Regions from separate parts of the Methylobacterium sp. Gmos1 genome, predicted to be linked through region 2. Evidence: predicted binding sites of a transcription regulator. Region 2 holds the regulator's gene; the other holds the start of a gene.
What was found. Region 2 encodes LexA, which represses DNA repair genes until DNA is damaged. Its sites were predicted from a motif close to TGTTCNNNNTGTGTTCNG; they were not measured.
Positions count from the first base shown of each region.

Region 1 (14,437 bases), on a different contig from region 2:
TCCGAACCGAAAAATGCTGTAGGGCGACGCTGCCGTGGAACAAGCGGAGGCGTGCGGAACCGCCGCGCTTGTGGCATGGTGCCGGCCGAACCCAACCGGGCTCGGGACTCCTCCACCATGACCAGTGTTCACGACGTCACCCCGGACCAGCTGCGCGGGCTGGAAGCCGCCGGCGAGGCCGCGCTCAATGCGGCGCTCGGCCGCCTCTCGGCCCGCGAGCGCGAGGCCTACTGGGCCTCGGTGCGCCGCGCCTACAACGCGCCCTACAACGACGCGGTCAGGAAGCCGCGGCCGGGACGCGCGGCCGCGCGGGCCTGACCCGGGCCGCATCCAGCCGGGATGGAGGGGCGGATGCCGTCGCGCGGGGCTCGAGATGCGCGGTCGCGGCTCCCGCCCTCCCTGCCGCCTCGCTCCTTCAGAACGGGACGCGCGTCATGAAGAAAGCTGCGATCGCCGCCGTGCTGGTCCTCGGCGGCGCAACGCCCTCGCTAGCGCAATCCTGCGACGAGTTCTGGTACCAGCGGAACATGATCTTCAAGGAGGCGGGCTACTGCTTCAAGACCGCCAGGGCGATCCGAAATTTCGGCAATGCCGGCTGCCGGTACGACGACCAGGCGGAGGTGCCGCTTTCCGCGCGCCAGCGCGCCGAGATCGCCGAGATCGCATCCATGGAGCGGGCGATGCGGTGTGCGCCCTGATCGGCGTTCGGCCTTGAGGTGGTTCGCAGGGCGGGAGAGACGACGTGAGGCGGCGAGAGGCGCCCTCTCCCGTTACGAACCACGACGGTGACCGAGGGGGAAGGTCCGCACGCGGCCCTGTCCGGACGGCCCGGTCCCCTCATCCCTCTTCCGGCTCGAACCCCATCGCCACCCCGTTCATGCAGTAGCGCAGGCCGGTCGGGGCCGGGCCGTCGTCGAAGACGTGGCCGAGATGGCCCTGGCAGCGGGCGCAATGGACCTCGGTCCGGGTCATGAAGAACGAGCGATCGGTCTGGGTCTCCACCGCACCGTCGAGGGGAGCCGAGAAGCTCGGCCAGCCGGTGCCGGATTCGAACTTCGTGGCGGCGTCGAACAATGGCTGGCCGCAGCCGGCGCAGGTAAAGGTGCCGGCCCGTTTCTCCTGGTTGAGCGGGCTGGTGCCCGGGCGCTCGGTGCCGTGCTCGCGCAGCACGCGGTACGCTTGCGGCGTCAGGGTCCGGCGCCACTCCGCGTCGGTGCGGGTCTCGGCGGTGCCGGTCTCGGTCGCGGCCATCGGGCCTCTCCTCGTCGCGTCTCTTCAAGTGACGGGAACACAAGATGGTGGCGGGCACCGCATCCGGCGAGGGGGTGCGGCAGCGCCCCCGGTGCGGGGAGGTCCGACCGTGCCGAGCCAGGCCCGGACGCGCCGACCAAAATGGCCGAGGTCTGGCTTATGGCTGCATCCACATCTGCACGGCGAGCGCCCGGGCGCGGGCGATCCGGATGTGGTCGAGCGTCCAGAACCCGATCGTCAGGGCCCCGGCGAGCAGCGCGACGGGCAGGGCGAGCGCCAGGAGCGGGCTCTGCCGCGGCGGCGTGGTCATGCATCCTCCTCTTCGTCTCGGGCGTCCCCGGTGTCGGGCTCCCCTGCCCTTCGGGAACGCACCCGTCGCCCACAGGTGCCAGCAGGCCGTCCGCCCGCCAAGCGAATTGTCAGCCTGCGAGCGGTGCGAAGAAGCAGAACACGTAAGTCCCGCGGTGGCACCAGTGGTAGCGCCCGTCCTGGCTCGGCCGCACCTTCGCCATCGGCACGAAGATCCCGTGGGTCTGGTAGCCGCCCGGCACCTCGACGGCGTCGGAGATCGGCTCGCAATCCTGGTCCGAGCAGCACTCGAAGGGGTACCAGGAATGCGCGGGCTGGACGAGGGAGAGCGCGGCGACGGCGAGGGCGACCTTCATGTGCGGCGTACCTCCAGCGGTTGAATCCGGGCCGAGCGGGGCCGGATACCGGGAGCGGCACGCCGCGTGCCAGAAGCTGCGGAACAGGCACGGGCGCGTCATCGACGCGCAGGGCGCTGGTGCATCCTCCCCGGTCCGGCGCTCCGACGCGCCTTCGTGGGAGCGATCATCGCGCCGCGCCGGCCGAAAGGGAACGTCACCGGTTGTGCGCGCAGGGATTTCGAAACCGGAACGCGCGCACATCTGCGCGATGCGCCCGTTCGATGCCAGACACGCCGCCCGCTACCCCGTCCTCATCGGCTGCGACGAGGTCGGCCGCGGCGCGCTGTGCGGCCCGGTGATCGTCGCGGCGGTGCATTTCGATCCGGCCGGCCTGCCCCCCGACCTGCTGGAAGCCCTCGACGACAGCAAGCGCCTCGACGCCGCCACCCGCGAGCGTCTGGCGCCGCGGATCGCCGCCGCCGGCCGCGTGGCGCTCGCCGGCGCCTCCCGCGACCTGATCGACCGGATCAACGTGCGCGCCGCCACCCTCGACGCCATGCGCCGCGCCGTCACCCGCCTCGGCCTCGCGGCGGAGGTGGCGGTGGACGGGCGCGACGTCCCCCCGGGCCTGCCCCTGCCCTGCCGGGCCCTCGTCGGCGGCGACCGGCTGGTGCCGCAGATCGCCGCCGCCTCGATCGTCGCCAAGGTGGCGCGCGACCGGCTGATGCGGGCGCTCGCCTCGCGCCACCCGGCCTATGCCTGGGAGCGCAACGTCGGCTACGGCACCGCCGCGCACCGGGCCGCGATGGTGCGCCTCGGCCTCACGCGCCACCATCGGCTGAGCTTCAAGTCGAAGACCTGACATGAGATCCGGAGGTCATCTTCCGTATCTAATGTCACGAGCCCGCGCGGCTCTTGAGCGATGCGGAAACCGAATGAGGCGGCCCATGCGCGGCCGGCGCTTCCGCTTCCCGCTAGGAGCGTCGTAAGCTCCTCCCACGCGCAACGAGCCGAATGGCCGGCGCCGCCAGGGAGGAGACCGACCGTGACCACCACGACCCCGAGGGCCGCCCGATGATGACCCCGATGTCGCGCCGGGTGATGAACCTCGCCCATTTCGTCACCCAGGCCGCCGCCCGGCATCCGGACCGCCCGGCGATCGTCTGGGGCGAGCGCAGCTGGACGTGGAGCGAGTTCGACGCCCGGGTCTCGGCGCTGGCCGGCGCGCTCAGGCAGCGCGGCATCGCCAAGGGGGACCGGCTGCTGGTCCATGCCCGCAACGGCAACGCCATCCTGGAGATCATGGTCGCGGCGTTCCGGCTCGGCGCGGTGTTCGTGCCGACGAATTTTCGGCTGATGCCCGGCGACGTCGCCTACCTCGCGCAGCAATCGGGCGCGGTCGCGTTCCTGTGCCACGCCGACTACCCCGACCACGTCGCCGCCGTGCGGGAGGCCTGCCCGTCGCTGACCCGCGTCGTCGTCATCGGCGAGGGCCCGGCCGCGGGCGAGGCCTACGAGGACGTGGTGGCGCAGGGCGCGGGGAGCGCGGTCGCGAACGCGGCGGTCGAGCACGACGACCCGTGCTGGTTCTTCTACACCTCCGGCACCACCGGCAAGCCGAAGGCCGCGGTGCTGACCCACGGCCAGATGGCCTTCGTGGTCACCAACCACCTCTGCGACCTGATGCCGGGCACGAGCGCGGAGACCGACGCCTCGCTGGTGGTGGCGCCGCTCTCGCACGGGGCCGGGGTGCACGCGGTGGCGCAGATCGCCCGGGCCGTGACCTCGGTGCTGCCGGCCTCCGAGCGCTTCGACGCCGCGGAGGTCTGGGGCCTGGTCGCGCGCCACCGCATCACCAACATGTTCACCGTGCCGACGATCCTGAAGATGATGGTCGAGCACCCGGCGGTCGGGGCCAACGACCATTCCTCGCTGCGATACATCATCTATGCCGGCGCGCCGATGTACCGCGAGGACCAGAAGCGAGCCCTGCGCACGCTGGGCAAGGTGATCGTGCAGTATTTCGGCCTCGGCGAGGTCACCGGCAACATCACGGTGCTGCCTCCCGCCCTCCACGAGGCCGAGGACGGGCCGGCGGTGAAGATCGGCACCTGCGGCTTCGAGCGCACGGGCATGCAGGTGCAGATCCAGGACCCGGACGGGCGCGAGGTCGCTCCCGGTGAGAACGGCGAGATCTGCGTCTGCGGCCCCGCGGTCTTTGCCGGCTACTGGGAGAATCCGAAGGCCAATGCCGAGGCGTTTCGCGGTGGCTGGTTCCGCACCGGCGACCTCGGCTACCTCGACCAGGAGCGCTTCCTGTACATCACGGGCCGCGCCTCCGACATGTACATCTCGGGCGGCTCGAACATCTACCCGCGCGAGATCGAGGAGAAGATCCTGGCCCATCCGGCGGTGGCCGAGACGGCGGTGCTCGGCGTGCCCGACCCGACCTGGGGCGAGATCGGCATCGCGGTCTGCGTCCCGCGCGAGGGCATGGCGCTCTCCGAGGACGACGTGATGGCGTTCCTGTTCGACAAGGTCGCCCGCTACAAGCTGCCGCGCCGGGTGATCCTGCGCGAGTCGCTGCCGAAATCCGGCTACGGCAAGATCACCAAGAAGATGGTGCGGGACGAACTCGAGGCGGCGGGACTTCTCGGCGAGAAGGCACAGGGATGAGCGCGCCCCTGGTACGGCCCTTCGCCACCCTCGCCCAGCCCGGGCCTGCGCGGCCCGAGCGCTGGCTCGCCGCCGGCGGCGCCCCGATCCACCGCGCCTTCGATCTCGCGCCGGGGCATACCCTCCTCGACGCCGTCGGACGACCGCTCACTGAAGCCGGGATGCGGGGCGGCGTGGTGCATCTCTCGGGCGGGGCCTTCTCGCCCTTCTCCTACGTGATGCCGGCGCTGTCGTCGGATCCGCGCTTTGCCGCCTATTACAGCGAGACCTTCCGGCCCGAGGGCACGACCCGACTGGAGCGGGCGAGCGCCACCTTCGGCGAGCGTGATGGCGCCGCGTTCCTGCACGTGCACGGCACCTGGATTGAGCCCGACGGGCGCCGCCGCGCCGGCCACCTGCTGCCGGCGGAGGTGGTGATCGCACAGGCCGTGCGGGTCGAGGTCTGGGGCACGGCGGAGGCGGCCTGGCGGGTCATCCCGGATGCCGAGACCAACTTCCCGCTCTTCACCCCGGTCCCGCTGTCGGGGGCGCAGTCCGGCTGTCTGCTCCTGAAGATCCAGCCGAACGAGGAGATCCATGCGGCGATCGAGGCGGCGGCCCGGACCCATGGTCTCTCGGCGGCGCGGGTGCGCGGCATCGGCAGCATCGTGCGGCCGGCCTTCGCCGACGGGCGGGTGATTCCCACGGATGCCAGCGAGGTGCTGATCCGCGACGGGACCGTGCGGCCGGGGCCGGAGGGCGGCCTCACGGCCCATCTCGACATCGCGGTGGTGGACGTCGCGGGCGCCATCCACGAGGGCGTCCTGTTGCGCGGCGCCAACGCCGCCTGCATCACCTTCGAGCTGTGCCTGACGGCGGAGTGAGGGCGTCGCGCGCGACCGCATAGATGTGCACGAGCTCGTCGCGGTTGCGGGCCGGGGCGTGGATCACCGCCTCGCGCTCGAAGCGCATGCCGCAGGCCCGCATCACCGCGAAGGAGCCGGCATTCTCAGGGTGCGCGCTGGCCTCGATCCGGTCGACGTCGAGCCACGCGGCGGCGACCGGGAGCAGCGCGTCGGCCGCCTCGCGCAGGATACCCCGGCGGTGATGGGCCTCGCCGAGCCAGTAGCCCAGCGTGGCGGTTCGCGGATCGTCGCGGGTCCGGTGCAGCATGATCCAGCCGAGGAGTTCGCCGGTGTCGCGGGCGGTCACCGCCATGGAGAGCGCCTGTCCGGCTTCCGTCAGGGCGTGCGCCATCGCGATCCGCTCCCGCGCCATCGCGACGGTGAAGGGCAGCGGCCAGAAGGCGAGCCACCGGCTCACCGCCGGGGTCATCATGGCGCTCGTCGCCTCGGCGTCCTCGGAGGCGACGAGGCGGAGGTGGAGGCGAGGAGTGTCGAGGGTGGGCGAGGGCTGGCCGGGCATGGCGGCAGGATAGCAGAACTTACCTCAGCGTCAGAATCGATCGTTTGTCGGTGCGGGCTGCAGAATTGCTGTCCGGGGAAAGAAATGGTGCGGCTTTACCACTCCTCCGCAGAGGCAGGTTTGTTCGGGGAAAATCCCGTTTTAGAATCAAGCGCGGGATCCCCTCTCCAGGCGATGCCGGGCTTGCCGAGTGATCCTTGCCCGGTATCGCTGCAAGGTGTGGGAGAGGGGTAGGGGCGATCGAAGATCGCGCAGGGTGACACGGTGCCTGGTTAAACTCTGACGGTTGAGCTGCCAGCACCACGCTCAGCGCTTCACACTGAACCGTGTCACCCTCACGCGGGATCTTCGATCCCCACGGCCCCTCTCCCACACCTTGCAGCGATACCGGGCAAGCCCGGCATCGCCTGGAGAGGGGAGACGCGCCATTTTTTCCCCCGGACAGCCCTGCGCCCGCGGGGAGAGTAGGATTCCAGTGCTACGCTTGGCGATGCCCCTACACCTCAGAACAAGCTGTACTGCCCACCCACTCCCACCGGGACCCGGAACAGGTCCGTCCGCAGCCGCACCCGCTCCGCCGGATACCCGAGCCGCGTCATCGCCACGCGCATCCGCTGGTCCAGGAGGTCGGCATAGGGGCCCGTCCCGGTGAAGCGCCGGCCGTAGGTCGCGTCATAGACCTTGCCGCCTCGCGCCTGGCTCAGCAGCGCGAAGGTCCGTCCGGCCCGGTCGGGATAGTGCTCGGCGAACCAGTCGCGCATCAGGTCGGCGAGCTCGTGCGGCAGGCGCAGGAGCACGCCGCCGGCCTCGCTCGCCCCCGCATCCCGGGCGCGGGCGAGCACGGCCTCGATCTCGTGGTCGTTGAGGCCCGGGATCAGCGGCGCCACCAGCGCCATCACGGGCACGCCGGCTTCCGCGAGCGCCCGGATCGCCGCCAGGCGCTTCTCCGGGCGCGGGGCGCGGGGCTCCATCCGCCGGGCGAGGTCGGGGTCGAGGGTGGTGACCGAGAGCGCGACCTTCACCAGGCCTTGCGCCGCCATCGGCGCCAGGATGTCGAGGTCGCGCAGCACGAGGTCGGACTTGGTGACGAGCCCGACCGGGTGGCGGAAGCGCGCCAGCACCTCGAGGATGCCGCGGGTCAGGCGGTAGCGCCGCTCGATCGGCTGGTAGGGGTCGGTCGCGGTGCCGAGCGCGATGGTGCGCGGCGCGTAGCCCTTCACCGACAATTCCCGCTCCAGGAGCGATGCCGCGTCGGGCTTGGCGAAGAGCTTCGTCTCGAAGTCGAGCCCCGGCGAGAGCCCCGCATAGGCGTGGTTCGGCCGGGCGAAGCAGTAGACGCAGCCGTGCTCGCAGCCGCGATACGGGTTGATCGAGCGGTCGAAGCCGATGTCGGGCGACGTGTTGCGGGTGATGATGCTGCGAGCGCGCTCCAGCGTCACCTCGGTGCGCAGCGGCGGCAGGTCCTCCGCGATCTCCCAGCCGTCGGCGAAGGCCTCGCGCGCGGCCGGCTCGAACCGGCCGCTCGGGTTGGCGGTGGCGCCGCGCCCGCGGCGGCTCTCCGCCGCCAGCGTCGACCCGGCGAGGCGGCGCGACGCCCGTCCGCATCCCGTTTCCATCCCGCCCTCCCCGCGCATCGCGGCCGAGCTTCGAACAAAACAGGAACGAACGCAAGCTCCGGCGGAAATGCCAACGATCGAGGCAGGACGCGCCGCCCGCCATCCGCTATGGCGCGATCATGTTCACGGCAGTCATCCATCTCCCGGGCGCGATCGATCCGGAGCGCATCGACGCCCTCGCCGGCACCCTGGCGGCCCTCGTGACCGGCGTGGCGGCGGGCGTGGTGGGCGATGCGGTGATCGCGGCCGAGCATCCGGACGACCCGGAGGTCGATACCATGGCGGAGAGCACCGGGGCCGCCCTGGTGGCGCGGGGGCGCAGCCCGTGGGTGGCGGCGGCCGGGCTGGCGCGCCGGCCCTGGATGCTGTGCCTGGAGGCCGGCGACGTGCCGGCGGAGGGCTGGATCCGCGTCCTCGACCGGTTCGGCGCCACGACCACCACGGATGCGGTCGGCCGGCTGCGCCGCCCGCACGCCGCCCTGTTCGAGCGGATCGCCGGCCGGCGCGAGGCGCTGACCGGGACCCGGCAGGTGCGGGCCGGCGACCTCGTGCGGGTGCAGGCCCTGCGGGCCGGCCTGCCGCTGAAGGCGCGCCTGCCGGTCAGGCCCCTGCGGGCGGCTTTGCTGCGGGGGTAATCGCCCCCCGCTTCAGGTGCTCGTCGAGGCGCGGCATGATCTCGACGAAGTTGCACGGCCGGTGCCGGTAATCGAGCTGGGCGGCCAGGATGCCGTCCCAGGCGTCGCGGCAGGCGCCGGGCGAGCCCGGCAGCACGAACACGTAGGTCGCGTTGACGACGCCGGCGGTCGCCCGCGATTGCAGGGTCGAGGTGCCGATCTTGTCGTAGGAGATGCGGTGGAACACGGCCGAGAAGCCGTCCATCCGCTTCTCGAACAACGGCTCCAGCGCCTCCGGCGTCACGTCGCGGCCGGTGAAACCGGTGCCGCCGGTGGTGATGACGACGTCGACGCCCGGATCCGCCGCCCAGGCCTTCACCTGACTGCTGATCGCCTCGACCTCGTCCGGCACGATCGCCCGGGCGGCGAGGCGGTGGCCCGCCGCCTCCAGCCGATCCGCGAGCGTGTCGCCCGAGCGGTCGTCGGCGAGCGTGCGGGTATCCGAGACCGTGAGCACCGCGATGCTCAGCGGCACGAAATCCCGGGCCGTGTCGAGGCGGCCTTGGTCGGGACCTGCCATCAGAGCTGCGAGGCCCGGAAGGTGTCGCAGGACTGGGTCTGGCCGCTGCGATAGCCGGTCTGGAACCAGCGCATGCGCTGGGCCGAAGAGCCGTGGGTGAAGGAATCCGGCACGACGTAGCCCTGGCTCTGCTTCTGCAGGCGGTCGTCGCCGATGGCGCTCGCGGCCTGCATCGCCTCCTCGATGTCGCCGGGCTCCAGCGCCTTGAAGCGGTCGTCGGAGTTCTTGGCCCAGACGCCGGCGAGGCAGTCGGCCATCAGCTCGACGCGGACCGAGAGGGCGTTCGACTCGCGCTCGTCGACCTGCTGCTGCTTGCGCTGGACCTTGGGCAGGATGCCGAGCACGTCCTGGACGTGGTGGCCGACCTCGTGGGCGATGACGTAGGCGTAGGCGAAGTCGCCCTTGACCCGGAACTTCTGCTCCATCTCCTTGAAGAAGGAGGTGTCGAGATAGACCTTCTTGTCGAGCGGGCAGTAGAACGGCCCCATCGCGGCCCGGGCCTGGCCGCAGCCGCTGCGGGTGCCGCCGGCATAGAGCACCATCGTGGTCGGGGTGTATTGCCGGCCGGTCTGGTTCGGCAGCACCTGGCTCCACACGTCCTCGGTGTTGCCGAGGATCGCGGCGGCAAACTTGCCGGTCTGGTCGGTGGGAGCGCCGGTGCGGCGGTCGGGCTGCGGCTGGCCTTGCTGCTCCTGGGGAGCGCGCTGGCGGGTCACGGTCTCGGCGCCGCCGATCAGGATCGCCGGGTTGATGCCGGTGACCCAGCCGATGATGCACAGGATCACGATGGTGCCGATGCCGAGGCCCCCGGCGCCGCCGCCCGGGAAGCCGAAGCCTCCCCCGCCGCCGCCCTCGCCGCGACGGTCCTCGACGTTGTCGGACGTGCGAAAATCTTCCCAGCGCATGGTCAGCTACCCGTTGGCCCGTGAACCTTGGCCGCGACGGCTACGCGGCGCAGGCCCGAGGCTCAAGGGTAATCGACGGGAGCCGGCACGGTTCCGCTTGAGAGAGGCTAACGCTCGCCCTCGTCGAGCGCGGCGCGCAAGGCGCGGAAGTCGCGCCAGGCGAGGCGCTTCTGGAGCGGCTGGCGCAGCAGGTAGGCCGGATGCAGGGTGGCGAGCAGCCGGATCTCGCGCTTGTGCGTGCGGTAGGGAAACCAGCGCCCGCGCGACTTCAGGATGCCGTCCTTGGTGCCGGCGAGCGCCTGCGTGGCGACGCCGCCGAGGCAGACCAGGATGTCGGGATCGGCGAGCGCGATCTGCCGCTCGATGAACGGCTTGCAGGTCGCGAGCTCCTGCGGGGTCGGGTTGCGGTTGCCCGGCGGGCGCCAGGGCACGACGTTGCCGACATAGGCGTTCGAGCGATCGAGCCCGATCGCCGCCATCATCCGGTCGAGGAGCTGGCCCGAGCGGCCCATGAACGGCTTGCCGATCCGGTCCTCGTCGGCGCCGGGCGCCTCGCCGACGAACATCACCCGCGCCTGCGGGTTGCCGTCGGCGAAGACGAGGTTCTTGGCGGTGAAGCGGAGCGCACAGCTCTCGAACCGGGCGAGCAGGCCCTCCAGCTCCTCCAGGCTCGCGGCGGTGGCGGCGAGTTCGCGCGCGTCGCCCGCCGCCTCGCCGGGGGCCGCGGCGGCGGAGCGGCCGTAGGTGCTGGGCGCCTCCGCGCGCGGAGGTTCCGGCGGGCGTGCGGGCGCGGCCCGGGCCGGCTCCTCGAACGGCGGCCGCTCCGCCTCGCGCGCGGGGCGGGGAAGCGCCTCGGGCTCGGCCGCCTCCCGCGCGGCGCGGCGCGGCGCTTCCGGCTCGGCGAAGCGGTCGTGCGGCGTCTCGTCCAGCGCGACGTCGACGCCCGCCGCGACGTGGAAGTCGAGGAAGGAGAGCAGGTCGCGGCTGTCGGGAGCGTCGGCTGTCATAGATACGATGTGGCGTGCCGGGCGGCTGTGGACAACAGGTGCGACAGGGCGCGCACAGGCATTCTCGGGCGTGCGACCGGGGGCGGATGCTTGCGCCCGGGGACACGCCGTCGCACGGTCCGCGCCACGGAACCGCTTGAGGCGGCCCAAGATCGTTTATATGTGAACTATCGAGAGACAAGGGGAGGACCAGGATGGAGCTGCCGGAACGCGAGGCGATGGACTTCGACGTGGTGATCGTCGGAGCGGGCCCGGCCGGGCTGGCTGCCGCCATCCAGCTCAAGCAGCTCGCGGCCGAGGCCGGCACCGAGGTGTCGGTGGTGGTGGTCGAGAAGGGCGGCGAGGTCGGTGCGCACATCCTGTCGGGCGCCGTCATCGACCCGAGCGGGCTCGACAGCCTGGTGCCCGGGTGGCGCGAGGACCCGGACCGCCCCCTCAAGACCGAGGTGGTGAAGGACGAGTTCATGTTCCTCGGGCCGGCCGGCGGCATCAGCCTGCCGAACGTCGCCTTCCCGAAGCTGATGAGCAACCACGGCAACTTCGTTGGCTCGCTCTCCAACGTGACGAAGTATCTCGGCCGCAAGGCGGAGGAGCTCGGCGTCGAGATCTATCCCGGCTTCCCGGCCGCCGAGATTCTCTACGACGAGGCCGGCGCGGTGGTCGGCATCGCCACCGGCGACCTCGGCGTCGCCCGCTCGGGCGAGGCGCGGGACGACTTCACCCGCGGCATGGAGCTGCGCGCCAAGTACACGGTGTTCGGCGAGGGCGCCCGCGGCTCGCTGACCAAGAAGCTGATCGACCGCTACCGCCTCAACCAGCATTCCGACCACCAGAAGTACGGGCTCGGCGTGAAGGAGCTGTGGCAGGTCAAGCCGGAGAAATTCCGGCCGGGGCTGGTGCAGCACTCGATGGGCTGGCCCTTGCCGAACAAGGCCGGCGGCGGCTCGTGGCTGTACCACTTCGACGACCATCTGGTCTCGGTCGGGTTCGTCACCCACCTGAACTACGAGAACCCGACCCTGTCGCCGTTCGAGGAGTTCCAGCGCTTCAAGACCCACCCGATGATCCGCGACGTGTTCGAGGGCGCCAAGCGCATCGGCTACGGCGCCCGCGCGATCATGGAGGGCGGCTGGCAATCGGTGCCCAAGCTCGTCTTCCCGGGCGGCTGCCTCGTCGGCGACTCCGCCGGCTTCGTCAACGTGCCGCGGATCAAGGGCTCGCACAACGCGGTGCTGTCGGGGATGCAGGCTGCCGGCGCGATCCACGAGGCGCTGGCCGCCGGCCGGGCCCAGGACGAGTTGACCTCCTATGAAGAGGGCTGGCGCTCGAGCCCGATCGGTTACGACCTGAAGCGGGTGCGCAACGTCAAGCCGCTGTGGTCGAAGTACGGCACGGTGATCGGCGTGGGCCTGGGCGGCCTCGACATGTGGCTCAACGAGCTCGCCGGCCTGTCCTTGTTCGGCACGCTGAGCCACGGCAAGCCGGACTACGCCTGCACCAAGCCGCTCAAGGACGTGAAGCCGATCAAGTATCCCCGTCCCGACGGGGTGCTGACCTTCGACCGCCTCTCGTCGGTCTACCTCTCGAACACCAACCACGAGGAGGACCAGCCGGTCCACCTCCAGGTCAAGGACATGGGCCTGCAGAAGTCCTCCGAGCACGACGTGTTCGGCGGGCCGTCCGGCCGCTACTGCCCGGCCGGCGTCTACGAGTGGATCGAGGAGGAGAGCGAGCCGCGCTATCAGATCAACGCGCAGAACTGCGTCCACTGCAAGACCTGCGATATCAAGGACCCGAACCAGAACATCAACTGGGTCACGCCGGAGGGCCCGGGCGGGCCGAACTACGTGAACATGTAAGGACCCTTGAATGGTGAGAGCGCTTCAGGGTGAAGCGCGTCTCCCCTCTCCCGTGTGGGAGAGGGGTCGGGGGTGAGGGTGCTACGGTCCCGCAGAAGGCTCGAACCGTCCCGCTGCCAGCACGACGCTCAGAGCTTCACACTGAAGCGTGTCACCCTCACCCCTACCCCTCTCCCACTCGGGAGAGGGGATCCCGCGACTTCTCGTTACTGACGTAGAAGTGGGTTTCACGCCGCCCTGACCGTCGTCAGGAACCGCCCCACCTCCCCGCGCAGGTGCTCGGACTGGCGCGACAACTCGCTCGCCGCCGACAGCACCTGGCTCGCCGCCGCGCCGGTCTCGTCCGCCGCGCCTGCGACCCGCACGACGCTTCCCGTCACCTCGTCGGTGCCCTTGGCGGCCTCCGAGATGGTCCGGACGATCTCCTGGGTCGCCGCGCCCTGCTCCTCCACCGCCGCCGCGATGGCGGTGCTCGCTGCGCTGATCTCGCCGATCTGCCCGGAGATGCCGCCGATCGCCGCGACGGCCTGCTCGGTCGAGCCCTGGATGCGGGCGATCTGGCCGGTGATCTCCTCGGTCGCCCGCGCGGTCTGGCCCGCCAGTTCCTTGACCTCGGCCGCCACCACCGCGAAGCCCCGTCCCGCCGCGCCCGCACGCGCCGCCTCAATCGTGGCGTTGAGCGCCAGGAGATTGGTCTGGGCGGCGATCGACGAGATCAGGCCCAGCACGTCGCCGATCCGCGCCGCGCCCTGGCGCAGCTCGTGGACGAGGCGGGCGGTCTCCCCCGCCGCGTCGGCGGCGGACCGGGCCATCCCGGCCGAGGCGCCGACCCGGGCGCCGATCTCGTGCACCGAGGCGCCGAGCTGGCCCGCCGCCGCCGCGACGGTGGCAACGTTCGAGGAGGCTTCCTCCGCCGCGGCGGCGACGCTGGTGCTCTGGTCGGCGGTGCGGCCGGCGATGTCGCTCATGCCGCGGGCGGTCGCCTCCATCTCGGCCGACGCCGCGGTCACCGCGGCCAGGACGCCGCCGACCGAACCCTCGAACCGGTCGGCGAGCTCGCGCAGGGCCGCCCGGCGCTGCGCCTCCGCCCCGACGCGGGCGGCGGCCGCCTCCTGCTCCAGGGCGGCGGCGCGGGCGAGGCCGTCGCGCAACTGCACCATCGCCGCCGCCATCGCGCCGATCTCGCTGCGGGGCGAGGCCGCCGGCACCGCGACGGCGAGGTCACCGGCGGTAAGCCGGCGCATCGCCTCGATCATCCGGGCGAGCGGCCCGGTCACGCCGCGCACCAGCATCAGCGCGCCGCCGGCGATCGCCGCGCAGGCGCCGGCGAGGATGGCGAGCGCGGCGAGAAACCCCGTCTCGGCGGACCGGCTCTCCGCCGCCACGATCGCGCCGAGCGAGGCGGTGGCCGCCGCCCGCGCCTCGCCGATGCCTGAGATGACCTCGCTCGCCTGCCGGAACCATTCCTCGGCCGCGACGGGATAGGGTTCGCGCGCGGCGCCGGCCCGGATCACCGCCGCGCGGGTCGCCTCGAAGGCCTCGACCCGGCGCGAGGCCGCCGCCAGGGCGGTCCGGAATTCCGGCGCGAGGGCCGGCTCGGAGGCGCGGGCCTGCGCCAGCGCCGCCTCGACCCGCCCGGCGAGGCCGGCCAGCGCCCGGACCTGCTCCACCGGCAGCGCCTGCCGCCCGGCGATCGCGGCGTTGAGCCGGCCGCGCTCGCGGCCCGCGAACTCGCCCGCGTCCCACAAGGCCCGCTTGACGTCGAGGCCGTGATGGAGCGCGCTGGGTACCGAGCCGGAGAGGCCGGCCCGCACCGCGTCGAACACGGCCTGCTCGCGGGCGATCACGCCGGTCGCGGCCGGGAACCAGGCTGCCGCC
Region 1 covers NZ_JBSNCC010000018.1:56,885-71,321, reverse strand. Annotated here, with positions in the region: gene ACS5PV_RS25965 (hypothetical protein) at 118-318, shown strand; gene ACS5PV_RS25960 (YARHG domain-containing protein) at 435-698, shown strand; gene msrB (peptide-methionine (R)-S-oxide reductase MsrB) at 838-1,251, opposite strand; gene ACS5PV_RS25950 (hypothetical protein) at 1,409-1,561, opposite strand; gene ACS5PV_RS25945 (hypothetical protein) at 1,671-1,916, opposite strand; gene ACS5PV_RS25940 (ribonuclease HII) at 2,167-2,760, shown strand; gene ACS5PV_RS25935 (acyl-CoA synthetase) at 2,976-4,574, shown strand; gene ACS5PV_RS25930 (PCC domain-containing protein) at 4,571-5,437, shown strand; gene ACS5PV_RS25925 (GNAT family N-acetyltransferase) at 5,406-5,978, opposite strand; gene ACS5PV_RS25920 (PA0069 family radical SAM protein) at 6,482-7,594, opposite strand; gene ACS5PV_RS25915 (hypothetical protein) at 7,714-8,229, shown strand; gene moaB (molybdenum cofactor biosynthesis protein B) at 8,195-8,788, opposite strand; gene ypfJ (KPN_02809 family neutral zinc metallopeptidase) at 8,788-9,693, opposite strand; gene ACS5PV_RS25900 (uracil-DNA glycosylase) at 9,801-10,700, opposite strand; gene ACS5PV_RS25895 (electron transfer flavoprotein-ubiquinone oxidoreductase) at 10,895-12,559, shown strand; gene ACS5PV_RS25890 (methyl-accepting chemotaxis protein) at 12,787-14,437, opposite strand, start outside.
Region 1: ACS5PV_RS25920 (PA0069 family radical SAM protein) is a predicted target of LexA. The motif match lies at 7,625-7,642, and genes of this name have one in related genera.

Region 2 (14,437 bases):
GGCCTGTTCCGCGGCGTGTTCGTCCCGGTGCGCGGCGCCGACGGGCGGATCGAGACCTGGGCCAGCCTGAATTCCCGGATCGACGGGATGCGGCCGGTGCCCACGGGCGCGGTGCGGCGCAGCCTGGAGCAGGCGGTCCAGGGCGCGCATCTGCGCGCCGCCCGCGGCCTGCTCGACTGGTCGATGGCCGAGCTCGCCGAAGCGAGCGGCCTCTCGCTCTCGACCATCCGGCGCCTGGAGGAGGGCAGCGAGGGGCCGGCGGCCCGCAGCCGCCACGCCGCCATCGAGGCGCTGCGCCGGGCCGGCATCGGCTTCCTGCTCGTCGAGGGCGACGCGATCGCGGTCGCCAAGGTGCGGTGAGCCGCACGAGGTGGTCAAGGTGCGCTGACGAGAGCCCTTTCCGGCCCCGGCAGGGCTTGCCATATCACCTCCATGCCAGCCCCGAAGAAGCCCCGCCTGTCGACCGGCAAGGCCTCCAAGCCCGAGCTGAAGCCGCTCGACCCGTTCCTCGCCGAGCTGTTGAACCCGGCGCTGAACCGCGACCGCCTGCCCGTCGTGGAACCGCCGCCGCCCGAGTCGCCGAAGCGCGGGCGCCCGCGCAAGGACGCGGCCGCGGCCCCCGGGACGGCACCGTCCGGGTCCGGCCGCAAGGCCAAGCGCTCCGGGGCCGCGGCCCCGGGCGGCTTCGGCGAGGCGCCGCAGGCCGCCTTCGCGCACGGCGATGCGGCCGACGTCGACCCGGCGCTCGCCCAGGCGCTGGGCCTGCGCGAGCCGGACGGCGAGGCGGTGGAGGAGCGCGGGTCGCTGGCGGCCGAGGGCGTCTCGGCGACGGTCGACGCGCTGACCAAGCTCCTCACCGAGGGCAACCCGCTGTTCAAGAACGGCGAGCTGTGGCGCCCGCACCGCCCCGAGCGGCCGCAGAAGTCGGAGGGCGGCGTCCCGTTCCGGCTGAACTCGGAATTCACCCCGGCGGGCGACCAGCCGCGCGCCATCGCCGAGCTCGTCGCCGGCGTGAAGGGCGCCGAGCGCGACCAGGTGCTCCTCGGCGTCACCGGCTCGGGCAAGACCTTCACGATGGCGAAGGTCATCGAGGAGACCCAGCGCCCGGCCCTGATCCTCGCCCCCAACAAGACCCTGGCGGCGCAGCTCTACGGCGAGTTCAAGAGCTTCTTCCCCGACAACGCGGTGGAATATTTCGTCTCGTACTACGACTATTACCAGCCCGAGGCTTATGTGCCGCGCTCCGACACCTTCATCGAGAAGGAGTCGTCGATCAACGAGCAGATCGACCGGATGCGCCACTCCGCCACCCGGGCGCTCCTGGAGCGCGACGACGTCATCATCGTCGCCTCGGTCTCGTGCATCTACGGCATCGGCTCGGTCGAGACCTACACGGCGATGTCGTTCACCGTCAGCCTCGGCGAGAAGATCGAGCAGCGCCAACTCGTCGCCGACCTGGTGGCGCTGCAATACAAGCGCATCCAGTCCGACTTCGCCCGCGGCACCTTCCGGGTCCGCGGCGACGTGATCGAGCTGTGGCCGGCCCACCTGGAAGACCGCGGCTGGCGCATCGGTCTGTTCGGCGACGAGATCGAGGCGATCTCCGAGTTCGATCCGCTCACCGGCAAGACCCTCAACACGCTCAAGTTCGTCAAGGTCTACGCCAACAGCCACTACGTCACGCCGCGCCCGACACTCCAGCAGGCGGTCAAGGGCATCAAGGACGAGCTGAAGTGGCGGGTCGAGGAGCTGACCCGGATGGGCCGGCTGATCGAGGCGCAGCGCCTGGAGCAGCGCTGCACCTTCGACCTCGAGATGATCGAGGCGACGGGGGCCTGCAACGGCATCGAGAACTATTCGCGCTACCTCACCGGCCGCAAGCCCGGCGAGCCGCCGCCGACCCTGTTCGAGTACCTGCCCGACAACGCGCTGGTCTTCACCGACGAGAGCCACGTCACGGTCTCGCAGATCGGCGGCATGTACCGGGGCGACTTCCGCCGCAAGGCGACGCTCGCCGAGTACGGCTTCCGGCTGCCCTCCTGCCTCGACAACCGCCCGTTGCGGTTCGAGGAATGGGACGCGATGCGCCCGCAATCGATCCATGTCTCGGCGACGCCCGCGAAGTGGGAGCTGGAGCAGACCGGCGGCGTCTTCGCCGAGCAGGTCATCCGTCCGACCGGCCTCGTCGATCCCGTCATCGAGGTGCGCCCGGCCCGCTCCCAGGTCGATGATCTTCTGGGGGAAGTGAAGGAGGTCGCCGCCGCCGGCTACCGGACGCTCGTGACGACGCTCACCAAGCGCATGGCCGAGGACCTGACCGAGTACCTGCACGAGAACGGCGTGCGGGTGCGCTACATGCACTCCGACATCGACACCCTGGAGCGCATCGAGATCATCCGCGACCTGCGCCTCGGCGCCTTCGACGTGCTCATCGGCATCAACCTCCTGCGCGAGGGCCTCGACATCCCGGAATGCGCCCTCGTCGGCATCCTCGACGCCGACAAGGAAGGATTCCTGCGCTCCGAGACCTCGCTGATCCAGACCATCGGCCGGGCCGCCCGCAACGCCGAGGCCCGCTGCATCCTCTACGCCGACCACATCACCGGCTCGATGGAGCGGGCGATGGCCGAGACCGAGCGCCGGCGCAAGAAGCAGCTCGCCTACAACGAGGAGCACGGCATCACGCCGCAGAGCGTGAAGCGCAACATCTCGGACATCCTGGAGAGCGTCTACGAGCGCGACCACGTCCAGGTCGATACGGGCTTGGCCAAGTCCGCCGTCACGGTCGGCCACAACCTCAAGGCGGTGATGGCCGACCTCGAGAAGCGGATGCGGACGGCCGCCGCCGATCTCGACTTCGAGGAGGCGGCGCGGCTTCGCGACGAACTCAAGCGGCTCCAGGCGACCGAGCTCGCCATCGCCGACGACCCGATGGCCGAGCAGGCCGAGGTCGAGCGCGAGGCCGGCCGCTTCGGCGCCAAGCGCAAGCGGCGCGGCGCGGAGCCCCTGGGCTACGGGCCGGGCGGCAAGGGCACCTCCGACGAGGGCACCCGCATCCGCGAGCCCGACCTCGACGACATGGGCCCGGGCACCGACCGCGAGGTGCCCTTCACCTACGCCGAGCGCCCGACCGGCCGCTCGACGCAAGGCTTTCCGGGCCAGCGGCCGAAATACAAGGGGCGCAAGGGGCGGGGGTGATCCTCCTCGATCGAGGTCGATCGCTCCCACGTCCGCCGGCCGTCCTGCGCGACCGCCGAACTCCTCCTCGCTCGGGAGCCGGCGCCCGTCCGCCGCTGGCGCATCGTCGTCCGGCCGGTCGCACCGCCCGCTTTGCATGCCCGGCCGCGCCCGAACTGGCCGCGATGTCCTCGTTCTGCTGTGTTCTCGCGCCGCAGGTGCGGACCCGCTTGCGGAACACTTGCGGAACGCTTACCATGTTCGCGATTTGTTTCCGGAGCGCGCCAGCGCGGGGATGAGAGTGTCACATGCTCACGCGTAAGCAGTTGGACCTGCTCCGCTTCATTCAGCAGAGAATGCGCGAGACGGGCGTACCCCCGTCCTTCGACGAGATGAAGGACGCCCTCGATCTCAAGTCGAAGTCGGGCATCCACCGCCTGATCACGGCGCTCGAGGAGCGCGGCTTCCTGCGCCGCCTGCCGAACCGGGCCCGGGCGATCGAGGTGATCCGCCTGCCCGACACGGTGACGGGGCCGGCGCAGGCCGCGCCGAGCGCCGAGGTGGTGCGGTTCAACCCCAGCGTGGTCGAGGGCGGGCGCGCCCACGAGCCGAAGCGGCCCGCCGGCATCCCGGCGATGGCGACGGCCTCGGACGAGAACGGCCACTCGGTCAGCGTGCCGGTGATGGGCCGGATCGCCGCCGGTACGCCGATCTCGGCGATCCAGAGCCAGAGCCGCACGGTGGCGATGTCGCCGGACTTCCTGGCCAGCGGCGAGCACTACGCGCTCGAAGTGCGCGGCGACTCGATGATCGAGGCCGGCATCCTCGACGGCGACCTCGTGGTGATCCGCCGCCAGGAGACCGCCAATACCGGCGACATCATCGTGGCGCTGATCGACGACGAGGAGGCGACCCTCAAGCGCCTGCGCCGCCGCGGCTCCTCGATCGCGCTGGAGGCCGCCAACCCGGCCTACGAGACCCGGGTGCTCGGGCCGGACCGGGTGCGGATCCAGGGAAGGCTGGTGAGCCTGGTGCGGAAGTACTGAGACCTTCCCGGGAATGGCGCCCGAACTCTCCCCCCTCTGCGCAGGGCTGTCCGGGGAAAACTTCTTTAAAATCAAGCGCGGGATCCCCTCTCCCGTGTGGGAGAGGGATAGGGGTGAGGGTGGCTCGGCTTCCGCAATAATCCTGAACAGTTGAGCTGTGCAGCTCGACACTTTCAGCTTTACACGGGAGCCGAGCCACCCTCACTCCCGGCCCCTCTCCCATACGGGAGAGGGGAGACGCGCCACTTCTTTTCCCGGACAACCCTGCCCTCTGCGGGGGAGAGTGCCCGGCGGATGCCGGGCGGGAGAGGGGTAGCGCGACGCTGTTCCAGTGGGCGCCCTTCACGACGGCTCCACCATATCCGGAAGCGGCGTCCCCTCTCCCGACCCCCTTCGGGGGCCACCCTCCCCCGCAGAGGGGGAGGGTTCAGGGGGCGGCGGTGCCCGTTAGTGCGCGCTGCCCGTCGCCACGAACTTGAACAGGAACACGCCGGCGATCACCCACACCACCGGCTTCACGTCGCGGAAGCGTCCGGTGAGCAGCTTGATCACCGCGTAGGTGATGAAGCCGAAGGCGACGCCGTTGGCGATCGAGTAGGTGAACGGCATCAAAAGCGCCGTGACGCAGGCCGGCAGCACCTCGGTCAGGTCGTCCCAGTCTAGATCGACCAGCTCGTGCAGCATCAGGCAGGCGACGTAGAATAGGGCCGGCGCCGTGGCGTAGGCCGGGACCGAGCCGGCGAGCGGGGCGAAGAACAGGCAGGCGAGGAACAGGACCGCCACCGTCGCGGCGGTGAGCCCGGTACGGCCGCCCTCCTCGACGCCGGACGCGCTCTCCAGGTACGCCGTGGTGCTCGACGTGCCCAGCAGCGAGCCGACGAAGATCGACGACGAATCCGCCATCAGGGCCTTGTCGAGGCGCTCCATCTTGCCCTCGGTGAGGAGCCCGGCGCGGTTCGCGACGCCCATCAGCGTGCCGGTGGCGTCGAACAGTTCGACGAGGAAGAACACCAGGATCACGTTGAGCAGGCCGCCCGACAGCGCGCCGGTGATGTCGAGGGCAAACAGGGTCGGGGCGATCGACGGCGGCAGCGAGGCGACGCCCTGGAAGGTGTTGTCGGCGACGACGAAGCTCAACGCCGTGACCGTCAGGATGCCGGCGAGCAGCGCGCCGCGCACCTTGCGCACCGAGAGCACCGCGACGATCAGGAAGCCCAGCACCGCCAGCACCGTGCTCGGCTTGTGCAGGTCGCCGAGCGTGACGAAGGTCGCCGGGCTCGCCGCCACCACGCCGGCGCTCTTCAGCGCGATGATCGCCAGAAACAGCCCGATGCCGACCGTGATGGCGATGCGCATCGATCGCGGGATGCCCTCGACGATGATCCGGCGCAGGCCCGTCAGCGTGACGACCATGAAGAGCAGGCCGGAGATGAACACCGCGCCGAGCGCCGCCTGCCAGGTGTAGCCCATCTGGAGCACCACCACGTAGGCGAAGTAGGCGTTGAGCCCCATGCCGGGGGCGAGCGCGATCGGGTAGTTGGCGTAGAACGCCATCACGAGCGAGCCGATCGCCGCGACGAGGCAGGTGGCGACGAACACCGCGCCCTTCGGCATCCCGGCGTCGCCCAGGATGTTGGGGTTGACGAAGACGATGTAGGCCATCGTCAGGAAGGTGGTCAGCCCCGCGAGCAGCTCCGTGCGGACGGTCGTACCGTGGGCCGAGAGCGCGAAGGTGCGCTCCAGGAAACCGCCTCCGGAAGGTCCCGCCGGCCTGGTCAGGCGGTCGTCGCGCTTCAGGTCCATCTCTCCTCCTCACCGCTGTGGGTTGCGTCGCTGGTCTGTCGGTAGATCCGGTCGGGCGCGAACGGCGTCGCGGTCAGCCGCGCGCCGGTCGCGTCCCGGATGGCGTTGGCGAGCGCCGCCGCCACGGGGTTGAACGGGCTCTCGCTCATCGACTTGGCGCCGAGCGGCCCGACCGCATCGTGGGTGTCGGCGAAGATCACCTCGGTGCGGGGCACGTCGGCGATGGCCGGGATGTGGTAGGTGCGGAAGGACGGGGTCGCGACCCGGCCCGCCTCATCGATCGCCAGGTCCTCGTAGAGCGCGGCACCGAGCGCCTGGGCGACGCCGCCTTCGATCTGGCCGCGGCACTGCACCGGGTTCATCACCCGCCCCGCGTCGGCGGCGTGGACGCTTCGCAGGATGCGCACCTCGCCGCTCGCGGGATGCACCGCGACCTGGAAGCCCTGGACGTTGAACGCTACCGAGCGCGGCGTGCCGTCGGCCCGCCCCGACGCCTCGGCGGGGCCGAGATCGGCCAGCGCCACCCGGGTGTCGCCCGCGACGACGAACGCGCCGTCGAGCCGGCAGGCGGCGGGATCGATCCCGAGCCGGTCGGCGGCGCGCGCGCGCAAGGCGGCGGCCAGCGCTTCGGCGGCCCGCAGGGTCGCCTGGCCGGCGACCACGATGCCGGTGCTGCCATAGGCGCCGGTATCGTGCCCGACCGCGTCGGTGTCGCCCTGGCGCAGGGCGATCCGGTCGGGCGTGGTGCGCAAGGCTTCCGCGGCGATCTGGCCGTGCACCGTCGAGGTGCCGTTGCCGAACTCGACGGTGCCGACGCTCAAGGCGTAGCGGCCCTCCGCGTCGAGCGCGATGCGGGCCTCCGCGAAGTGGCCGCGGGGCGGGATGGTGTCGATCATCGACAGGGCCATGCCGGAGCCGGTGCGCCAGCCCGGGGGGCCCGAGGGAGGGGGCTCGGCCAGGGCCACCGCGACCGCGTCGAGGCACTGGTCGAGGCCGTAGCTGCCGTACTGGACGTCGTGGGGTTCGAGGCTGGTCGAGACCATCGGGTCGCCGGGGCGCACGACGTTGCGCCGCCGCAGCTCGACCGGATCGAGGTCGAGCGCCCGGGCGAGCTCGTCCATGGCGGATTCGACCGCGAAGATCGTCTGGCTCAAGCCGTAGCCGCGAAAGGCGCCGGCCGGCAGGGTGTGGGTGTGGACGGCGTAGCCGTCGATCCGCTTGTTGGCGCAGCGATAGACCGCGATCACCTCGTTGCAGCCGTGATGCAGCACCCCGCCGGCATGGTTGCCGTAGGCCCCGGTATTCGACAGCACGTCGAGGGCGATCGCCGTCAGGGTGCCGTCGCGGCGGGCGCCTAGGCGCACCCGCACCCGCATCGGGTGGCGCGTGGTGGTGGCGGTGAACTGCTCGGCGCGGGTCAGCTCCCAGCGCACCGGCCGGCCGGTGGCGAGCACGGCGAGCGCCACCAGGTCCTCGGTCAGCATCTCCTGTTTTCCGCCGAAGCCGCCGCCGACCCGGCCGCACTCGACCCGGACCCGGTCCCGCGGGAGATCGAACAGCGCGCAGAGCGCGTCGCGGGTGAGGAACGGCACCTGGGTGCTGGAGCGGATGACGAGGCGCCCAATCGGGTCGCGCCAGCCCATCGCCGCGTGGGTCTCGAGATGCGCGTGCTGGATCCTCTGCGAGGTGTAGGTGCCCTCGTGCACCACGTCGGCCGCGGCGAGGCCGGCCGCGACGTCGCCGATCGCGCCATGCGCCTCGGCGGCGAGGTTGGGGTGGGGATGCAGCGGCGGCGCATCCTGGGGCGCATCCTGGCCGGTCGGCCGCGCGCCGTGGACGAGGGGCGCGTCGGGGTCGAGGGCGCGCTCGGGGTCGAGGCAGGCCGGCAGCACCTCGTAATCGACGCGCAAGGCCCGGCAGCCGGCCTCCGCCGCCGCCTCGCTCTCGGCGACCACCGCCGCGACGCGCTGGCCGACGAAGCGCAGCACCGGGTCGAGCACCCTGGTGTCGCTGGCGTCGTCGGTCGGGTTCTGGTGCCGGGCGGTGGAGAAGAGCCGGTCGGGCGCGTCGGCGTGGGTGAGCACCCGCACCACCCCGGGCAGCGCCAGGGCGGCGCTCGCATCGACGTACCGGATCCGCGCGTGGGCGTGGGGCGAGCGCAGCACCTTCAGGTGCAGGGCGCCGGGCAGGGCGAGGTCGAGGGTGTAGCGCGCCCGGCCGCTGACCAGGGCGGCGCTCGCCGGGGCCGGGGCGCTATGCCCGCAGGCCGGCGGGACCGTTCCGTCGAGCCCCGCTATCGCGTCGGCGATCGACCGGTAGCCGGTGCAGCGGCAGAGGTTGCCCTTCAGCGCCGCTGGCAGTTCGCGCCGCTGACCCTGGTCGAGGGCGGCCGCCGTCATCACCATGCCCGACGTGCAGAAGCCGCACTGGAAGCCCTGCGCGGCGACGAAGGCGGCCTGCACCGGGTGGAGGGTGTCGGGCACGCCGCCGTCAGGCGTGCAGGGGCCGGCGAGCCCTTCCGCCGTGGTGATGCTGCGCTCGGACGCCCGGAACGCCGGCACCAGGCAGGAATGCAGCGGCTCGCCGTCGACGTGGACCGTGCAGGCGCCGCAATCGCCCGCGTCGCAGCCCTTCTTGACCCCGAACCAGCCGAGATCGCGAAGGAAGGTGCGCAGGCACTGCCCGGGGCGGGGCTCGGCCTCGTGCACCGTTCCGTTGACCGTCAGCCGCATGCGCCGCCTCCCGCGAGTTCGGCCCGGGCCTCCTGGGCGAGGAGCCCGGTGACGTGGCGGCGCCAGTCCGGCGCCCCGTGGACGTCGTCGTACCAGAGCGCGTCGGGAATCGCGGCGTGGAGCGCCGCCGCCAGCGCCCCGGCCTCCGGCAGGGCGGGCAGGTCAATCCGCACCGGGCGCCTTGTCGCCGCCGTCACCGTGAGGGCGAAGGCGCCGGACGGGTCCAGGGTGGCGACGGTGAGCGCGCCGGAGCGGCCGTTGGGGCTCAGCGAGATGCGCCGGAAGGCGGCGCGCCGCCGCAGGGCCGCCACGGGGAGAAAGACCTCCCGCAGGATCTCGCCGGGCGCGAGCGCCGTCTCCTGCGGCCCGCACACCAGGTCGCGGACCGGCAGGGTCCGCTCGCCGCCGTCCGGCGTCCAGATCAGGCCGAGGCCGTCGAGGGCGACCGCGAGCGCGATCATCGGCCCGGCGGGAAGCGCGAGGCAGAGGTTGCCGCCGAATGTGGCGGCGTTCCAGATCTTGAACGAGCCGAGGAGCGCCCGGCAGCAGAGCCCGACCAGGGGCGCGGCGGTGAAGGCGGCCGGCCACTCGACCCGGTCGAGGGCCGCGATGGTGCAGGTCGCGGCGATCCGCAGGCCCTGGTCGGTCACCGCGTAGGGCTCCCAGCCGAGGGACGGCAGATCGATGAGCCGGCCCAACCCCTCCTGCGGCTCGGAGAAGAGCCAGGTCCCGCCGGCGAGCCAGGCATCGCCCGGCCGCCAGGCCGGCAGGCCGTCCCGGGCGCGGGGCGCCACCACCTCGGTGATGCTGTTGAGGTCCATGAACCGTCTCGCGAGCCTCCCGCACGCGCCCCTCGCGGCGGGCCGCGGCTACCTTAAGGCAAGATCGCGTCCAAAGCCGCAGGCGGCCGGACGGCTCGGGGCCCGCCCCGCGCCGCGCCCCACGCGATCACCGGCCAGGGCGGCGCCCCAGTGAGCCGGCGAAGCGTCTTTCTGTGGGGATTTTTAATATCTGTTAGCCATCCGATTGACTTTAATAAGTTGTTAACTCATTTATCGCGCATCCCGGGACGATGAACAGGTCGCCGTCATGCCGAAGCTAGAAAAGTTTACTTCAGGCTTTACGTTGCGGAGCGACACGGGGACGAAAGACATGCAATCGGCCTATCCCAACGGAGCGGATCTCATCGCATCCGAGGCGCCGCAAATCGACTTGGCGCCGAACTTGACGTCGGCGCACAAAAAAATTCGCCAGGGCGGTAAACCGGCGCAGAGACTCAATTCTGAGTTGATAATCAAGTCGTTCAACACCTGGGCTTTCAAGCGCGAGCAGCCCGGCAATCCCGAGCGGCTGGTGCCGGCGGTCGAGGCGGCGGCCGCGGCCGGGCGCCCGCTCGAATTCGTGCTGTACTGGGGCAAGGGCCCGCGGGCGGAGATCGCCGCGCCCGACCTGGCCTGCCTCGACTATCTCGGCCAGATGGCAGAGCGGGTGCGCCGGGCCTACGCGCCGGGGGCGGTATTCCGGCTGATCTTCACCGACACCCACGCCGCGTTGAACGGGCACCCGGATGCGGCGGCGAATGCCTATTTCGGCGCCATCGATGCCGCCGCGCAGGCCCGCGGCTTCACCAGCGCCCGGCTCGGCGACGTCGTCGCCTTCGCCCGCGAGATCGGGGCCGACATGCCCGCGGAGGAGCCCTCCGGCGAGATCCTGGCGAGCCTCGTCGCCTGCGCGGCCAAGTGGTACCGCGGCGAGGGCTCCTCGGAGCAGGGCGCGCTCGACTACTACCGCATGAACATGGTCGAGAAGACTGCGGTGGCGGCGGCCTTCCCGGAGGCGGTGTTCGTCACCTTCAACGGCAGCGAGTTCCGCGACCTGTTCCCGGCCACCCTGCCGATCTTCTACATGTACTCCCTGCGCCGCGGCGTCGGGGTGAAGCCCTGGTTCATGAGCGCTCAAGCCGAGGCCATCCCCGACGCACCCCCGGCCCGGCGGCCGACCGCCTGAAGCCCGTGCGCGGCGCCCGACGCGAGGGCGCCGCCCCGTATCGTCGAATCGTGCCGCCGCTGCGGCGGGCGGAAGAGCCCGCGGCGCCGGGCCAAGGCCGTGGAGCAGCGGAAGAATCCCATGCAGAGCGCCCCGGTCGCCGGGGGGGCGGCACAGCCCCTCCGCCCCGCCGACAACATCCCCCTCGGCATCGCGCTGATGATCGGCGCGACGGTGCTGCTGACCCTCTCGAACGCCTTCTCGAAGTACCTCGTCGCCCGTTACCCGGTCGGCGAGGTGATGTTCCTGCGCTCCGCGCTCGCCTTCGGGCTGGTCGGCGCCGTCATGCTGCCGGCGACGGGGCTCGGGGTGTTTCGCACCGAGCGGCCCGGGGCCCACGTCGCCCGCGGGCTGTCGCAGGCGATCTCCCAGACGCTGACGGTGCTGGCGCTCGGGCTGATGCCGCTCGCCGGCGTCACGGCGATCGGCTTCTCGGCGCCGCTCTTTGCCGCCGTGGTGGCGATCCTCTGGCACAAGGAGGCGTCGGACCCGGTGCGCTGGGGCGTGCTGGTGGTGGGTTTCCTCGGCGTCCTGGTGGTGACCAATCCGGGCGCCGATTCGCTCCAGGTCGGGGCGCTGTTCGCGCTCGGCAACGCCGTGATGTACGGCACCGTCACGGTGGCGGTGCGCGGCATGGCCAAGACCGAGACGGCCGGCACGCTGCTGATCTGGCAGATGGCCGTGATGGCGGCGGCGCACGCGCTGCTGCTGGTCTTCGGCTTCCGCTGGCCGAGCGGGACCGATGCCGCCCTGTTCGGGCTGCTGGGCGCCTCCCATGTCGGGGCGCAGTACCTCTGGACCCGGGCGCTCGCCTCGGCCCCGGCCACCGCGGTGTCGCCGTTCTACTACCTGATGCTGGTCTGGGGCATGGGGCTGGGCTACCTCGCCTTCGGCGAGGTCCCGACCCCGCACCTCGTCGTCGGCGGCGCGATCGTGGTGGCGGCCGGCGGCCTGCTGCTCTGGCACGAGACCCGGATGCGCCGGCGCGCCGGCGGCCCCCCGCGGCTCGTCCGCCCGGCGGTCGTCCGGTTGCACCGGCCCGCGGTGCTCGGCCTGTCGCGGGATCAGGCGGCGTGAGGGAGAGGACGTTGTCCTCGAGGGCCCAGTGCCGGCGGAGGGCGTCAGGACCGTCGAGGGCCAAGCACCGCGTCCGGCTCTCCGCCGGCACCCGACGTCACGCCGCCAGGGTCTTTGCCCGCTGCTGCTCGGCGCTCCAGCGCTCGATCAGCGTCCGCGCCTCGCCGGCCGGCACCGGGCGGCTGAACAGGTAGCCCTGGACCTCGTCGCAGCCGAGCAGCGCCAGGACGCGCTGCTGGTCGGCCGTCTCGATGCCCTCGGCGGTGGTGCGCATGCCGAGCACCCGGGCGACGTCGATGACCGCGCGCACGATCGCGGCGTTCTGCGCCCCCGTGCCGAGCCCGGTGACGAAGCTGCGGTCGATCTTGATGCGGTCGAACGGGAAGCTCCTCAGGTAGTTCAGCGAGGAGTAGCCGGTGCCGAAATCGTCCATCGCCACGTGCAGGCCGAGCGCCTTGAGGTCGCGCAGGATCGCGAGCGTTCCCTCGCCGTTGTCGAGAAGCATCTGCTCGGTGATCTCGAGCTCGAGGCGATGGGCCGGCAGGCCGGTGCGCTCCAGCACCCCGCGCACCATTCCGACGAGGTCGGGACCGGCGAACTGCACCGGCGACAGGTTGACGGCGATCTTCAGCCGTTCGGGCCAGGTCGCGGCCTGGCGGCAGGCCTCGACGAGCGACCACTCGCCGATGGCGTGGATCAGCCCGCATTCCTCGGCGATCGAGATGAACAGCGAGGGCGGCACGTTGCCCCGCACCGGGTGGCGCCAGCGCGCCAGCGCCTCGAACCCGGCGATCTCCCCGGTCTTGAGCACCACCGAGGGCTGGTAGTGCAGCTCCAGTTCGCCGTGATCGATCGCCCGGCGCAGGTCGCTCTCGAGCTGGCGGCGCTCCTCCAGCCCCTCGCTCATCTGCCGGTCGTAGAACTGGAACGTGCCGCGCTCGGCCGCCTTGACGGCGTAGAGCGCGAGGTCGGCGGCGATCAGGATGTCGTCGGCGGATGCGCCGTCCCGCGGCCCGACCGCGATGCCGATGCTGACGCTGGAGCGGATCTGGTGGCTGCCGATCTCGAACGGCGCCAGCACCGCCTCGGCGATGGCCTGCGCCATCGCCTCCAGCGCCGCCCGGTCGCCGGCGCGGGGCACGAGCAGCGCGAACTCGTCGCCGCCGAGGCGAGCCAGGACCTGGCCGGGAACGAGGGTGGCGGCGAGCCGGTCGCCCACCGCCCGGAGCAGGTGGTCGCCGACCTTGTGGCCCAGCGTGTCGTTGACGAGCTTGAAGCGGTCGAGGTCGAGGAACATCACCGCGTAGGCCGCGCCGGGCGCGGCCCGCGCGGCCTCGGCCCGGGCCTCCAGCGAGGCGCGGAACACCCGGCGGTTCGGCAGGTCGGTCAGGGGGTCGAGGGAGGCGAGGCGCACGACCCGGGCCTCGGCCTCGGAGCGCTTCGCCTCGATGCGCAGGAGCTTCTCGACCGCGATCGCCACCAGCAGCGTCAGCAGGGCCGCCACCAGCGCGTCGGTGCGCAGGGCGGCGCGGGCATCCTTGAAGATCTCGGCCTCCGGCACGCTGACGCTCACCCAGAGCGGATGCTCGCGCACCTTGCGGATCGTCACGAGCCGGCTGTCGACCCCGTCGGGCATCTCCAGGGTGAAGGTACCGGAGCGGCCCGCGCGGATCTTCTGGTAGGTCTCGGTCCGGGTGAGGTCGGCGCCGACCCCGAAGCCGCCGCCGATGCCCCCACTCGAGCGCACCACCCCGTCGCTGCCGATCAGCGAGATCGAGGCCGGGGTGCCGAGGTCGATCTTGTCGTAGAACTTCGTCAGGTGGCTCGGGTTGAGGGAGGCGACGACCACGCCGCCGAAGCGCCCGTCGGGCCCGAGGAAGCGGCGGCTGAACTGGACCGAGACCCGGCCGCTCGCCCGCCCGATCACCGGGCGGCTGATGTAGAGCACGTCGTCGGGGCGCTCGACGTGGATGCGGAAGTGGTCGCGGTCGCTGAGATCGGTCGCCGGCGGCGGCTGCGGCCCGGCATTGGTCGCCCGCATCATCCCGTCCGGCCCGATGATCGCCACCTGCACGATGATCTCGCTCAGGAGGTCGGTCGTGTTGACGATCGTGCCGTAATCCTCCCGGCCGGCGCGGCTCTCGATGCTGCGGCGCATGTAGAGCAGGGACTTGTCGATCTCGCCGATCGAGCGCAGCACGTTCTCCTCGAACACCATCGCGAAGTTATGGGTGGTGCGCTCGGAATCCTGCACCGCGTCCCGGACGTCGCCCCGGTGCTTGACCGCGACGCCGACCCACAGGAGCACCACCACGGCCAGGCCGAGGAGCACCGGCCCGCGGCGCTCCGCCAGGAATCGGGGAAATTGCTTGAGATGCAGGGTCATCCCGGCTCATCCAGCGTCATCGGAGCCGGCACTATGCAGGGCGAAAGTTATCGGTATCTGAATCAAGATGCACCATTCCGACGATTTTGCGTGCGAACACAGTGGCATAGCTTGAAGACACAGCAGATCGACTGGTGATTTTCTTTGAAGGTCGGGCGGTTTGTTGCTTG
Region 2 covers NZ_JBSNCC010000024.1:33,203-47,639, reverse strand. Annotated here, with positions in the region: gene ACS5PV_RS28690 (PAS domain-containing protein) at 1-360, shown strand, start outside; gene uvrB (excinuclease ABC subunit UvrB) at 433-3,198, shown strand; gene lexA (transcriptional repressor LexA) at 3,486-4,223, shown strand; gene ACS5PV_RS28675 (NCS2 family permease) at 4,671-6,026, opposite strand; gene ACS5PV_RS28670 (molybdopterin-dependent oxidoreductase) at 6,017-8,758, opposite strand; gene ACS5PV_RS28665 (FAD binding domain-containing protein) at 8,749-9,579, opposite strand; gene ACS5PV_RS28660 (hypothetical protein) at 10,046-10,765, shown strand; gene ACS5PV_RS28655 (DMT family transporter) at 10,886-11,881, shown strand; gene ACS5PV_RS28650 (putative bifunctional diguanylate cyclase/phosphodiesterase) at 11,979-14,267, opposite strand.